3 regions of the Microbispora sp. NPDC088329 genome follow, and region 2 is predicted to be linked to each of the others. Evidence: predicted binding sites of a transcription regulator. Region 2 holds the regulator's gene; each other region holds the start of a gene.
The links. Region 2 encodes HrcA, which represses chaperone genes, less so after heat shock. Its sites were predicted from a motif close to TTGGCACTCTCNNNNNGAGAGTGCCAA; they were not measured.
Positions count from the first base shown of each region.

Region 1: the regulator HrcA is predicted to act here: its motif matches at 2,236-2,262, upstream of groES (co-chaperone GroES).
Region 3: the regulator HrcA is predicted to act here: its motif matches at 1,160-1,186, upstream of groL (chaperonin GroEL).

Region 1 covers NZ_JBFBIP010000005.1:57,110-61,770, forward strand. Annotated here, with positions in the region: gene AB0O28_RS12430 (class I SAM-dependent methyltransferase) at 1-489, opposite strand, end outside; gene AB0O28_RS12435 (MarR family transcriptional regulator) at 596-1,201, opposite strand; gene AB0O28_RS12440 (NAD-dependent epimerase/dehydratase family protein) at 1,339-2,181, shown strand; gene groES (co-chaperone GroES) at 2,349-2,663, shown strand; gene groL (chaperonin GroEL) at 2,730-4,355, shown strand.
Region 2 covers NZ_JBFBIP010000024.1:42,327-46,987, forward strand. Annotated here, with positions in the region: gene dnaJ (molecular chaperone DnaJ) at 1-1,060, opposite strand, end outside; gene hrcA (heat-inducible transcriptional repressor HrcA) at 1,061-2,074, opposite strand; gene AB0O28_RS32905 (hypothetical protein) at 2,287-2,949, shown strand; gene AB0O28_RS32910 (DUF3097 domain-containing protein) at 2,968-3,771, shown strand; gene AB0O28_RS32915 (DUF4870 domain-containing protein) at 3,855-4,265, shown strand; gene hemW (radical SAM family heme chaperone HemW) at 4,271-4,661, opposite strand, start outside.
Region 3 covers NZ_JBFBIP010000013.1:25,969-30,629, forward strand. Annotated here, with positions in the region: gene AB0O28_RS23390 (MoaD/ThiS family protein) at 1-206, shown strand, start outside; gene AB0O28_RS23395 (cold-shock protein) at 462-662, shown strand; gene groL (chaperonin GroEL) at 1,329-2,951, shown strand; gene AB0O28_RS23405 (GNAT family N-acetyltransferase) at 3,029-3,457, opposite strand; gene AB0O28_RS23410 (AAA family ATPase) at 3,454-4,661, opposite strand, start outside.

The DNA of each region.
Region 1 (4,661 bases), on a different contig from region 2:
GCGGGCGATCTCCACGGTCAGCGGGTCGAGATCCACGGCGTTCACGGAGCAGCCCGCCCTCGCGAGGGCGAGGAGATCGCCGCCGATTCCGCAACAGACGTCCAGCACGGCCGGGCCGCCCTCCGACTCCCCGGCGGCCTCCCCGGCGGCCTTCGCGGCGGCCTCTCCGGCGGCGCGGATTCTGGCGGCCTGGATTCTGGCGGCCTGGATTCTGGCGGCGCGGTGTGCGGCGACCTCGGGGCGCGTGGCCTGCTCCAGTCCGTGCGGGGTGAAGTACATGACGGCGGCGTCGGGGCCGAACTTGGCCTCGGCCCGCCGCCGCAGCGACGCCTGGGTGAGCGCCGCCGCCGCCAGGTCCGCCGGGTGGCTCCGGCGCAGCGCGCTCGCGGCGGCCACCGGATCAGCGCCGTCGGCGAGTATCTTCACGGCCTCGTCCAGGGCCCCGTGCCCGGCGGGCGTGAGCAGCGTGCGGAAGGCGTCCAGGTCCACGCCCGCGACGCTATCGGATTCGTCCGTAGTGCTCCGGCTGTGGGCCGGGGAGCGCGACGGGAGCGGGAAGGCCGCGCGAGGGCGTCACGCGGGCCGTGTCCCTCGGTCAGCGGGAGCGGACGTCGCCGAGGGAGGTGAGCAGCTTGCAGAGCAGTCCGGACAGCTGTGCCCGGTCGTCGTCGGTGAGGCCGGACAGCAGCCGCTCCTCGTTGGCCACATGACCCTCCAGCAGCGCGTCGACCACCGTCCGCCCCTCGTCGGTGAGGGTGATCAGGACCATGCGGCGGTTGGAGGGCGAGACCTCCCGGTGCACCAGCCTCTTGGCGACGAGGCGGTCCACCCGGTTGGTGAGCGCAGCCGAGCTGACCATCGCGGCCGTGGCGAGTTCGCTCATGCAGAGCCGATGATCGGGATTGGACCGGAAGAGAGTCGCGAGCACGTCGAACTCCCACGGTTCCAGGTCGTGTCCGGAGAAATACTCCTTGATGCCCTTTTCCAGCAGCCGGGACGCACGGGAGATCCGCCCCGCCACCCCCATCGCCGAGCAGTCCACGTCCGGACGCGCCCGGGCCCACTGGCCGAGTATCTGGTCGACGGCGTCGTCGCCGGCGGTGCCCGTGCGCGTGGTGCCCGTGCCGGTGGGGTTCGTACCGGTGATGTCCGAGCCGGCGGCGTCCCCGCCGGCGGTGTCGTTCGCGAGGGTGTCGTTCATAGCGCGTGCGGCCTGGGTTCTCCGCCGCTCCTCCTCCACCCGCCATCGTAACCGACACTTCGACGTTGAAGTTTTGGCCGGGCATACGTTACCGTCTACGTCGAACAGTAAAACATCAAAGTGTTCGAGGTGGAAAAATGAAGGTGCTGGTGCTCGGCGCGACGGGGTACATCGGCTCGGTGCTGGCGGAGCGCCTCACCGAACGCGGCCACGAGGTCGTCGCGCTCGTCCGTCCGAAGGCCCGCGAGACCGCGGTACCCGGAGAGGTGCGCCACGGCGACATCCACGAACCCGGGACGCTCCGCGCGGCGGTGACGCCGGACATCGACGTCGTCGTGCACGCCGCCAACCCCGTCGGGGACGAGGCGGTGGACGTCGCGGCGATCGAGGCGCTGGCCGGCGGCGGAGCGCGGCTCGTCTACACCAGTGGCGTCTGGGTGCTCGGCGCCACCACCGAGGCGGCGGACGAGGACGCCCCGCTGGACCCCATCCTCGCCTCCCGCTACCGGCCGCGCCTGGAGAGGCTCGTGCTGGACGCCGGCGGCGTCGTCGTCAGGCCCGGCATCGTGTACGGCCGGGGCGCGGGAATCCCCACGCTGCTCGCCTCCCCCGAGGGGGAGGACGGCCGGTACGTCCACGCGGGCGGCCCGGTGCCGACCTGGGCGACCGTGCACGTCGACGACCTGGCGGACCTGCTCGTGCTCGCGATCGAGAAGGCCGGTCCGGGGAGCCTCTTCCACGCCGTCGCCGAGGAGGCGGTGAGCGTCGCGGACGCGGCCGCGGCGGCGGGCCGCACGGGCAGGGCCGTGCCCTGGCCGATCGACGAGGCGAGCGAGGTGCTCGGCCGTCCGTTCGCCGAGGGTCTGGCCCTGAGTCAGGTGGTGAGCGGCGACCTCGCCAGGAAGGTGCTCGGCTGGGAGCCGAGCCGCCCCGGCATCGTCGACGACGTCCGCTCCGGGTCGTACGCCTCCCGCGTCTGACCTGCGATGCCGGTTCGTGTTGACTGTCACGCGCCACTTGCATACTGTTTCGTGTTGGCACTCTCCCATCGAGAGTGCCAATAGCGACGAGACAGGTCTGACACCCGCGACGGCAGGCCGCTGGTCGCCTCTTCAGCTCATTCATCGCAATCTGAAGGGGAGGTCCGATCGTGACGACCGCCACCAAGGTTCCCGTTAAGCCGCTTGGCGACCGCATCGTGGTCCAGCCGCTTGAGGCCGAGCAGACCACCGCCTCCGGCCTGGTCATCCCGGACACCGCCAAGGAGAAGCCGCAGGAGGGCCGCGTCCTCGCTGTGGGTCCGGGCAACTGGGACGAGGACGGCGAGAAGCGCATTCCGCTCGACGTCAAGGAGGGCGACGTCGTCCTCTACAGCAAGTACGGCGGCACCGAGGTCAAGTACGGCGGCGAGGAGTACCTGGTGCTCTCGGCCCGCGACGTGCTCGCCATCATCGAGAAGTAGGCCGCGTCGGCCAGTGGAGCCCCGGGACACGCGCCCGGGGCTCCGCGCGCTCACAAGGAGACCTGAATGCCGAAGATCCTGGAGTTCGAAGAGGACGCGCGGCGCGCTCTCGAGCGTGGTGTCAACGCTCTCGCCGACGCTGTCAAGGTGACCCTCGGCCCGCGCGGCCGCAACGTCGTCATCGACAAGAAGTTCGGTGCCCCGACGATCACGAACGACGGTGTGACCATCGCTCGCGAGGTCGAGCTGGACAAGCCGTACGAGAACCTGGGCGCCCAGCTCGCCAAGGAAGTGGCGACCAAGACCAACGACATCGCGGGTGACGGCACCACCACCGCGACCGTTCTGGCCCAGGCCATGGTCCGCGAGGGCCTGCGCAACGTCGCGGCCGGCGCGCAGCCGCTGGGACTCAAGCGCGGCATCGACAAGGCGGCCCAGGCCGTCAGCGAGCGGCTGCTCGGCAGCGCCCGCCACGTCGAGGACAAGAAGGAGATCGCCAACGTCGCGACGATCTCCGCGCAGGACGCGAAGATCGGCGGCCTGATCGCCGAGGCGTTCGACAAGGTGGGCAAGGACGGTGTCATCACCGTCGAGGAGTCCAACGCGATGGGCCTGGAGCTGGAGTTCACCGAGGGCCTCCAGTTCGACAAGGGCTACCTGTCGCACTACATGGTGACCGACTCCGAGCGCATGGAGGCGGTCCTCGAGGACCCCTACATCCTCATCACGCAGGGCAAGATCGCTTCCATCGCGGACTTCCTGCCGCTGCTGGAGAAGATCGCCCAGAGCAAGCGCCAGCTGCTGGTCATCGCCGAGGACGTCGAGGGCGAGGCCCTGGCCGTCCTGGTGACCAACAAGATCCGCGGCACGTTCACCTCCGTCGCCGTCAAGGCGCCCGGCTTCGGTGACCGCCGCAAGGCCATGCTGCAGGACATCGCGATCCTCACCGGCGGCCAGGTCGTCAGCGAGGAGATCGGCCTCAAGCTGGAGCATGTCGGCCTCGAGGTGCTCGGCACGGCCCGCCGCGTCGTGGTCAACAAGGACACCACCACCATCGTGGACGGCGCCGGCGACGCCCAGGCGATCGAGGACCGCGTCCGCGAGATCAAGGTGGCGATCGAGCAGTCCGACTCCGACTGGGACCGCGAGAAGCTCCAGGAGCGTCTCGCGAAGCTGTCCGGCGGTGTGTGCGTGCTGCGCGTCGGCGCCGCGACCGAGGTGGAGCTGAAGGAGAAGAAGCACCGCCTCGAGGACGCGATCTCCGCGACCCGCGCCGCGATCGAGGAGGGCATCGTCTCCGGCGGTGGCTCCGCGCTCGTGCACGTGTCCAAGGAGCTCGACGACCTGGGCCTGACCGGCGACGAGGCCACCGGCGTCTCGATCGTCCGCAAGGCGCTGGTCGAGCCCGCCCGCTGGATCGCCGAGAACGCGGGCATGGAGGGCTACGTCGTCACCACCAAGATCGCCGCCATGAACGCGGGTGAGGGCCTCAACGCCGCCACCGGTGAGTACGGCGACCTGGTGGCCCAGGGCGTCATCGACCCCGTCAAGGTGACCCGCTCGGCCGTGCAGAACGCCGCGTCCATCGCCGGCATGCTGCTCACCACCGAGGCCCTCGTCGTGGACAAGCCCGAGGAGGAGGCTCCGGCCGCCAACGGCGGTCACGGCCACGGACACGGTCACGGCCACTGATCGAGACCGGGTGGCGGCCGCCGGCCGCTCGTCCCGCAGTACCCCGCGCCCCGCGCCCGCCCGCAAGGGTGGACCGCGGGGCGCTCCGCTTTCCGGGAGAGGGCGCCGGCACGCGAAGCGGAGCCGCGGGCAAAGGGCATCTGATTGGCATACTTCTTTTTCCCTGTCAAGCCATCAGGCGTATATCTCTCGTTTTTGGGCATTCTGGTTGGAATGTTCCAACGGGCGAGTGATCTGATGATTACGGAGCGTTATCTGCGCATCAATGTGACCAATCCGTAGCCGTCAACCATGACGACATGAACG
Region 2 (4,661 bases):
CCTCCCCGCGCAGCTTCGCCAGCTCGCGCAGCAGTTCCTCCTGCTGGGGGTCGAGCTTGGCCGGTGTCTCGACGTTCACGTGGATCAGCAGGTCGCCCCTGCCGGTCTCGTTCAGCCGCTGGACGCCCTTGCCGTACATGGGGATGACCTGACCGGCCTGGGTGCCGGGCCGCACGTCGATCTGCTCGTCGCCGTCGAGGGTCTCGACCGTCAGCGACGTGCCGAGCGCGGCGGCGGTCATCGGAATGTGGACGGTGCAGTGCAGGTCGTCGCCGCGCCGCTCGAAAATCTTGTGCGGCCGCTCGACGATCTCCAGGAACAGGTCTCCGGGGGGGCCGCCGCCGGGGCCGACCTCGCCCTCGCCGGCGAGCTGGATGTGCGTGCCGTCCTCGACCCCGGCCGGGATCCTCACCTTGATCGTGCGCCGGGTCCTGACCCGCCCCTCGCCCGAGCACTCCATGCAGGGGTGCCGGATGACGCTGCCGTACCCGCCGCACTGGGGGCAGGGACGGGAGGTCATGACCTGTCCGAGGAACGAACGGGTCACCTGCGAGACCTCACCGCGCCCGTGGCACATGTCGCAGGTGTCGGGGTGGGTGCCGGACGCCGCCCCCGAGCCCTGGCAGACGTCACAGAGCACGGCCGTGTCGACCGTGATCTCGCGGGTCGTGCCGAAGGCCGACTCCGACAGGTCGAGTTCGACCCGGATGGTGGCGTTGCGGCCCCGGCGGGCACGCGAGCGGGGCCCGCGCGTCGCGCCCGCCGAGCCGAAGAAGGCGTCCATGATGTCGCTGAACGGGAAGCCCGCGCCGAAGCCGGCGGCCCCGGCCCCGGCCCCCGCGCCGCCGAACGGGTCGGCACCCATGTCGTACATGCGGCGCTTGCCCGCGTCGGACAGCACCTCGTACGCCTGGTTGATCTCCTTGAACCGCTCTTGGGTCTCCGGGTCGGGATTGACGTCCGGATGCAGCTCACGGGCAAGACGGCGATACGCCTTCTTGATTTCTTCCTGGCTGGCGTCGCGCCGTACGCCAAGGGTCGCGTAGTAGTCGTTGGACACTTATGACCCCGCCAGGATCTGGCCGACGTACCGCGCCACCGCGCGTACCGCACCCATCGTCACCGGATAGTCCATTCGTGTCGGGCCCAGCACTCCGAGCCGGGCCAATTCTTGGTCGCCCGAACCGTACCCGGCGGCCACGATGGAGGTGCCACGCAGCCCGCTGTAGGGGTTCTCGGATCCGATTCGGACGGTGATGTCGGACAGCCCGCCGGTTTCGCCCAGCAGGCGGATGAGGACGACCTGCTCTTCCAGCGCCTCCAGCACGCCACGCAGGCCGGCGCTGAAGTCGGCCACCGCCAGATTGGCCGTTCCGGCGAAGGCGATCTTCTCCTCGTGCCGCTCCACGAGCGTCTCAAGCAGCACGGAAAGGATCGTGGCCGCCGCCGGCCTGTCCTCGGGCGGCAGCCGCTCGGGGATGTCGGCCACGGTATCCGGCACCTGCGACAGCCCGCACCCGTCCAGGCACGAGTTGAGCACGGCGCGCAGGTTGGCGATGCGGTCGTCGCCGACGGCCTCGGGCAGGTCGACCACCCGCTGCTCGATGCGCCCCGTGTTCGTGATCAGCACCAGCATGACCCGGCGCTCCGCGAGCGGGACGATCTCCACATGGCGTACCGACGACCTGGTGAGCGAGGGGTACTGGACCACCGCGACCTGACGGGTCAGCTGCGCGAGCAGCCGCACCGTGCGCATGACGATCTCGTCGAGGTCCACCGCCCCGGCGAGGAAGGTCTCGATGGCCCTGCGCTCCGCGCTCGACAACGGCTTGATCTGCGACAGCCGGTCGACGAACAGGCGGTATCCCTTGTCGGTCGGCACCCTGCCGGCACTGGTGTGCGGCTGGGTGATGTATCCCTGCTCCTCCAGCGCCGCCATGTCGTTGCGGATCGTCGCCGGGGAGACGCCAAGATTGTGCCTGTCCGCCAGGGCCTTGGACCCCACCGGCTCGTTGGTGGACACGTAGTCCTCGACGATGGCGCGCAGAACGGCGAGCTTGCGGTCGTCGAGCAATGTGTCACCTCCCTGTGCCTGGAAACACCGACTCTGGCACTCTGTGTTCCCGAGTGCCAAGTGTACGGCTACCACCCCACGTGGTGCGATAACGCAGTGGGTGCCAAGACAGCGCAGGGCACCGGGACAGCGCAGGGCACCGGGACAGCGCAGGGCACCGGGACAAGCGGGCTGCAAATCGACGGCAAGTGGCATGGTCGATTCTTCACTTCATGTACGAGAATCAGAACCCCGCTCCGGCCGACGTCACCATGCGGGTCCCCCGCCCCGCGCCCGCCGCGCCGCCCGGCGCGACCCTGCGGATGCCGCACCCCGTTCCCCCGCCGTACGGCGGCTCCCGGCCCATCCGGCCCCGCCTGCTGTGGGTCTTTCTCTCCTGGGCGCTCTTCCTCGTCCTGCTGGTGGCGGGGGTGGGCGGTTTCGCCGGCGGCCTGTTCTCCACGATCGGCGACATCGCGCCCACCACGACCTTCTCCGGCGGGGAGGCGGTGAGCGTCGCGCTCGACCCCGCGGACAAGCCCGCCATCTACGCGGCGGTCGACCAGCCCACCGACGTCAGCTGCCGGCTCGGCGACGGCGCCGACCCGCGGCTACGGCTGACCCGGCCGGCCGCCTCGCAGACGGTCGCGCTGAACGGCACCACCTGGGAGCTTTTGTTCGAGGCCGACGTCCCGCAGGCGGGCACTTACCAGGTCGCCTGCGACGGCGACGGGGTGAGGTTCGGCGTCGGCAAGCAGCTCACCGGCGACATCGGCAAACTGGTGGGCGGTGCGCTCGCGCTGCTGGCGCTGCCCGTCGTCGGATTCCTGGCCGCGGTGATCGTGACGATCGTCGTGCTGGTGCGCCGTTCCGGAGCCCGCCGCCGCATGGCGTGATTTGCTAGCGTTCCCCGCATGTACGGGCGGGACGTGCTTTCCGGAGACTGGCGGCGGCCACGGCGGGGGCGGATCCCCGAGGTCCCGGCCGAGCCCGACCTCGTGGTCGAGGACGCCGAGGGCCGCTTCTGCGGCGCCGTGGTGGCCTGCGACAAGGAGGCCGTGACGCTGGAGGACCGGTTCGGCCGGCGGCGGGTGTTCCCGCTGACCCCCGCCGGGTTCCTCCTCGACGGCGAACCGGTCACGCTGGTGCGCCCCCAAGCCGGCCCGAAGGGGCCGCTGCGGAGCGCCTCGGGATCGATCGCGGTCGAGGGCCTGCGCGCGCAGGTCGCCAGGGAGAGCCGCATCTACGTCGAGGGCGTGCACGACGCCTCGCTGGTCGAGAAGATCTGGGGGCACGACCTGCGGGTGGAGGGGGTCGTCGTCGAGTTCCTGGAGGGCGTCGACGACCTCCCCGCGATCGTCGAGGAGTTCGCCCCCGGGCCGGGCAGGCGGCTCGGCGTGCTCGTGGACCACCTGGTGCCCGGTTCCAAGGAGAGCCGCATCGCCGCCCGGGTCTCCGGTGACGAGGTGCTCGTGGTCGGCCATCCGTTCGTGGACATCTGGCAGGCCGTGAAGCCCCGGGTGCTCGACATCCCGGCCTGGCCGGACGTGCCGCGCGGCGTGCCCTGGAAGGAAGGCGTGATCGCGGCGCTCGGCTGGCGGATGGACCCCCAGGAGGCGTGGCGGCACATCCTCGGCCGGGTGACGACCTACGCCGACCTGGAGCCCGAGCTGCTCGGCCGGGTGGAGGAGCTCATCGACTTCGTGACGGCCTCGTGAAGGCCCCCGCCCTGCCGTTCTGACCTCGCACGACGGGCCGGACACCGTCCGGCCTCGAATCGACCCGAGCATGAGAGGCGATCATGAGCGAGCGGAGCGAGATCCCCGGTCAGCCGTACGCCTCCCGGCCCGGCCCGAGGCAGGGCAGCGACGACGCGAGGGTTGCGTCGCGGGCACACCTGTTCGGGCTGGCCAACCTGGTCTCCTGGCCACTGGGCATGGTCGGGATACTGCTGGTCTACTACACCCGCGGGCGCCGGTCCCCCTACGTGCGCCACCAGGCGGCGCAGGCGCTGAACTTCTGGCTCACCCTGTCAATGGTGATCATCTGCTTGATCGTGAACTGGCTGACGCTGTTCGTCGGCTCCCTGCTCGGCATCTTCGTGGTGTTCCTGATCGTCTGGGTGTACGGCCTCGTGATGGGCGCCGTCGGGGCGATCGCCGCCCGGAGCGGGAAGAGTTTCCGGTATCCCCTCACCGCGGCCGTCTTCTGACCGTCCTACGGGGTCAGGTCGCGGACGACGGCGTCGGCGAGCAGCCTGCCGCGCAGCGTGAGCACGGCCTGGCCCGCCTTGAACGCCTCCACTTCGAGCAGCCCGTCAGCCAGCGCCCGCGCGCAGGCCGTACGTGCCTGGGGGGCGAGGCCGGCGAGCGGGAATCCCGAGGCGAGGCGCAGCTCCAGCATGATCCGTTCGACGGCCCTGTCCTCCGCCGCCAGCACCTCCCTGGCGTGCGCGGGCGATGTCCCGGCCGCCAGGCGGGCGGCGTACGCCGCGGGATGCTTGACGTTCCACCAGCGGGTGCCGCCGACGTGGCTGTGCGCCCCCGGCCCGGCCCCCCACCAGTCACCGCCGGTCCAGTAGAGCAGGTTGTGGCGGCAGCGCGCCTCG
Region 3 (4,661 bases), on a different contig from region 2:
AGGGGGGAACGCTCCGCGAGGTCCTGCAGAAGCTGGACGCGGACTACCCCGGCATCGGCGGGCGCATCCTGGACGAGACGGGCAAGATTCGGCGTTTTGTCAACGTCTACGTTGGGGAAGAGGACGTCCGATTTGTTGACGGCCTCGACACCGCCACCCCGGACGGGGTGCAGATTTCGGTCATCCCCGCCGTCGCCGGAGGCTGAGCCGCCGCACCGGGGCTGAGCACCTGAAGTGCACTTCTACCGTGAAGAAGTCATACGGTGCTATGACAAAAGGTGCAGCTCTCAACTATTCACCGGTAAAGTGAATATTCTTCGGTACCGCTTTGAGCGAACGCCAAGTAGTAGTTTGCGGATTGACTCTGTTGTCCTACGCCTTGACGCGGGTATGGTCGAGGACGATCGACGAAACCGGGGGCTTCTTGGGTGTGGTCCCCAGCCCAGCAAGAGGAGTCGGAAGTGGCGCAGGGCACCGTCAAATGGTTTAACGCGGACAAGGGCTATGGCTTCATCGCGGTAGACGGTGGGAAGGATGTGTTCGTCCATTACTCGGCAATCATGATGGACGGCTACAAGGCCCTCGAGCAGGGTCAGCGGGTTGAGTTCGACATCACGCAGGGTCAGAAGGGCCCACAGGCGGAGGCCGTTCGGGCCGTCTGATCCCGTCAACGACCATCGAAAGGCCCGGCTCGCGGCCCCCGCGAGCCGGGCCTTCCGCTGTATTTCCCGCTTCGCTCGCCGGGTCGCTCACACCCGCCGTCTTCCCTCGTCGCTGCTTGGTCGCTTCGCTCCCGCGCAGCTCCTCAGTCCAGACGCCGGCGCGCCCCGACGGCTCGCTCGGTGTTCCCCGCTTCGCTCGTCGGGGCGCTCACTCCCAGCGTCTTCCCTCGTCACGTGCTCGCTCGTTCCTCGCTGCGCGCGTTCCTCAGTCCAGACGCCGGCGCGCCCCGACGGCTCGCTCGGTGTTCCCCGCTTCGCTCGTCGGGGCGCTCACTTCCGGCGGAGGCGCGCCGGGGACGCGGCCCTCGTCGCTGCTTGGTCGCTTCGCTCCCGCGCAGCTCCTCAGTCCAGACCGGCGGCGCGCCCCGACGGCTCGCTCGGTGCGGCCTGCTGGGCTGTTCTGGACATACCGTCCAAGCTGGTCAGAGTGGCTTCCGCTTGCACTCTCAGGGGGAGAGTGCTAAATACTTGTTTGGCACTCTGAGGTCGAGAGTGACAACAACCGGGATCGGGGCGATGGGGCCCGCGCAGGGATAGCGGGTCCAAGCCGTCGCGGGCGTCGGCTCGGTCCGTTGAAGACACCCTGCTACTGGGAGGTCTAGCCTAATGGCTGCCAAGATGATCGCGTTTGACGAGGACGCCCGGCGCGGTCTCGAGCGCGGTATGAACCAGCTCGCCGACGCCGTGAAGGTGACCCTCGGCCCCAAGGGCCGCAACGTCGTGCTGGAGAAGAAGTGGGGCGCCCCCACGATCACCAACGACGGTGTCTCGATCGCCAAGGAGATCGAGCTCGAGGACCCGTGGGAGAAGATCGGCGCCGAGCTCGTCAAGGAAGTCGCCAAGAAGACCGACGACGTCGCCGGTGACGGCACCACGACGGCTACCGTGCTCGCCCAGGCGCTGGTACGCGAGGGTCTGCGCAACGTGGCCGCCGGCGCCAACCCGATGGCGCTGAAGAAGGGCATCGAGGCCGCGGTCGAGCGCGTCAGCGAGGAGCTGTCGAAGCTCGCCAAGGACGTGGAGACCAAGGAGCAGATCGCCTCCACCGCCTCCATCTCCGCCGCCGACACCGAGATCGGCGCCCTCATCGCCGAGGCGATGGACAAGGTGGGCAAGGAAGGCGTCATCACCGTCGAGGAGAGCAACACCTTCGGCCTGGAGCTCGAGCTCACCGAGGGCATGCGCTTCGACAAGGGCTACGTGTCCGGCTACTTCGTGACCGACCCGGAGCGCATGGAGGCGGTCTTCGAGGACCCCTACATCCTGATCGTCAACTCCAAGGTCTCGGCGAACAAGGACCTGCTGCCGCTGCTCGACAAGGTCGTGCAGTCCGGAAAGCCGCTGGTCATCATCGCCGAGGACGTCGAGGGTGAGGCCCTGGCCACCCTGGTCGTCAACAAGATCCGCGGCCTGTTCAAGTCCGTGGCCGTCAAGGCTCCGGGCTTCGGCGACCGCCGTAAGGCCATGCTGGGCGACATCGCCACCCTCACCGGTGGCCAGGTCATCTCCGAGGAGGTCGGCCTCAAGCTCGAGAACGCCACTCTCGACCTGCTCGGCCGCGCCCGCAAGGTCGTCATCACCAAGGACGAGACCACGATCGTCGACGGCGCCGGTGACGCCGAGCAGATCGCCGGCCGGGTCAACGAGATCCGCGCCGAGATCGAGCGCACCGACTCCGACTACGACCGCGAGAAGCTCCAGGAGCGCCTCGCCAAGCTGGCCGGCGGCGTCGCCGTCATCAAGGCCGGCGCGGCCACCGAGGTCGAGCTCAAGGAGCGCAAGCACCGCATCGAGGACGCCGTCCGCAACGCCAAGGCCGCGGTCGAGGAGGGCATCGTCCCCGGCGGTGGCGTGGCCCTGCTGCAGGCCGGCGCCAACGCGTTCGACAAGCTCGAGGTCAACGGCGACGAGGCCACCGGTGCCGCCATCGTCCGCAAGGCCCTCGAGGAGCCGCTGAAGCAGATCGCCGTCAACGCCGGCCTCGAGGGCGGCGTCGTGGTGGAGAAGGTCCGCAACCTCCCGGCTGGTGAGGGCCTCAACGCCGCGACCGGCGAGTACGTCAACATGTTCGAGTCCGGCATCATCGACCCGGCCAAGGTCACCCGCTCGGCGCTGCAGAACGCGGCGTCCATCGCGGCGCTGTTCCTGACCACCGAGGCCGTCATCGCCGAGAAGCCCGAGAAGGAGAAGGCCCCCGCCATGCCCGGCGGCGGCGACATGGACTTCTGATCCATCTGCCTGCTTCGTCTCAGCGGAAGGGCGGTTCCCCCTCGGGGGAGCCGCCCTTTCCCGTTTTCGCCCCAGGCTCAGGTGAGGCGCCTGACCCAGCGGGCGCAGTCGGTCTGCATCGCGTATCCCGCCGCCGTCCAGGCGTGGTGCGCCAGGGCGTTGTCGTGCAGGACCATCGCGTCCGCGCGGAACGCGCCGAACGCCCGGAACCGCTCCTCCGCGGCTTCGATCAACCGTGAACCGATGCCCATGCGCCGGTGGGCGGGGTCCACGGCGAGCCGGTAGAGGTGGGCCCGCCAGCCGTCCCATCCGGCGATGAGCGTGCCGACCATGCGGCCGTCGATCTCGGCGATCAGCAGCGCCTCGGGATCGCGCTCGATCAGAGCCACGACCTTGCCGGCGTCGTCGTGCCTGTCGGTGTTCTCGGCGGCCTCACGCCAGAACCGCAGGACGGTCTCGACGTCCTCGGAGACGCCGTTGCGGATTCGTACGTCCGGTGCGTTCATCGCAGCTCCTCGGGCAGCTCGCGGCTGTGCAGGATGGCCAGGGAGGTCACGGCCCGGGTGAGAACCACGTAGAGGCGGGCGAGGCCGCGCTCCTCGGCCTCCGCGATCGCGGCCGGCTCGGCGACGATCACGTGGTCGTACTCGAGACCCTTGGCGAGCGTCGCCGGTATCAGCAGCACCCGGTCGTCGCCCGTCGAGTCCGGGCCGAGCACCGTGTGCGGCACCGCCGCGGCCTCCAGGGCCGCCGACAGCGCGGGGAGGGCGAAGTCCGCCGCGATGACCCCGATGGAGCCCTCCTGCGCGAGGGCCTGCCGCACGGCCTCGGGGAGGGCGGCGGCGACGTCGGCCTCGCGGCGTACGGACAGGGAGCCGGCGCCGGGGCGCAGCGAGCGCGGCGGGGCGAGCTCGGGCGCGACGGAGGGCAGCAGCCGCGCGGCGAAGTCGAGGATCTCGCGGGGCACGCGGAAGCCCAGCGTGAGCTCGGTGACCTCGCCCCCGGGCTGGCCGAGGTGATCGAGTACGGTCTTCCAGGAGCGTGCCGACCAAGGGGTGGTGCCCTGCGCGAGGTCGCCGAGGACGGTCGCCGATCCGGTGCGGCAGCGGCGTCCGAGCGCGCGCAACTGCATCGCCGACAGGTCCTGCGCCTCGTCCACCACGAGATGCCCCTGTGACGGGGTCCGCTCGATCAGGTCGCCGAGCTCGTCCAGCAGCGCCGCGTCGGCGGCCGTCCACTTGGCCGACCGGTGCGACTTGTACGGCTTACGCCACACGATGAGCTGCTGCTCCTCGGGCGTGAGGTCCGACCGGGCGGCCCTGGCGAGGAACTCCGCGTCCGACAGCAGCCGGAACAGCACCTGCTCGGGGGTCAGCTTCGGCCAGACGGCGTCGAGCACGGCCTTGACCGGCTTCGAGCGGGCCACCGCGTCCTGCACCCGGTCGTCGGGCGACTCGCCGCGCCGTTCCATCTGGACGAGCACGGCGTGGGCGAGGCGCTGGGCCAGGGTGGCGCGTCCCGGGCCGTACCTCGTCGTGCCGCGCAGCGAGGCGACGATCTCGCGGACCTCGTGGTCGGGCACCCGGTAGCGGTTGACGCCCTTGGTGAACAGCACCCCTTCGACGGGCTTCGTGACGTGCAGCCACAGCGCCCGCTTCACCACCTCGGCCATGCGGGCGTCGCCCTTCACGGCCGCCACCGCGGGGTCCT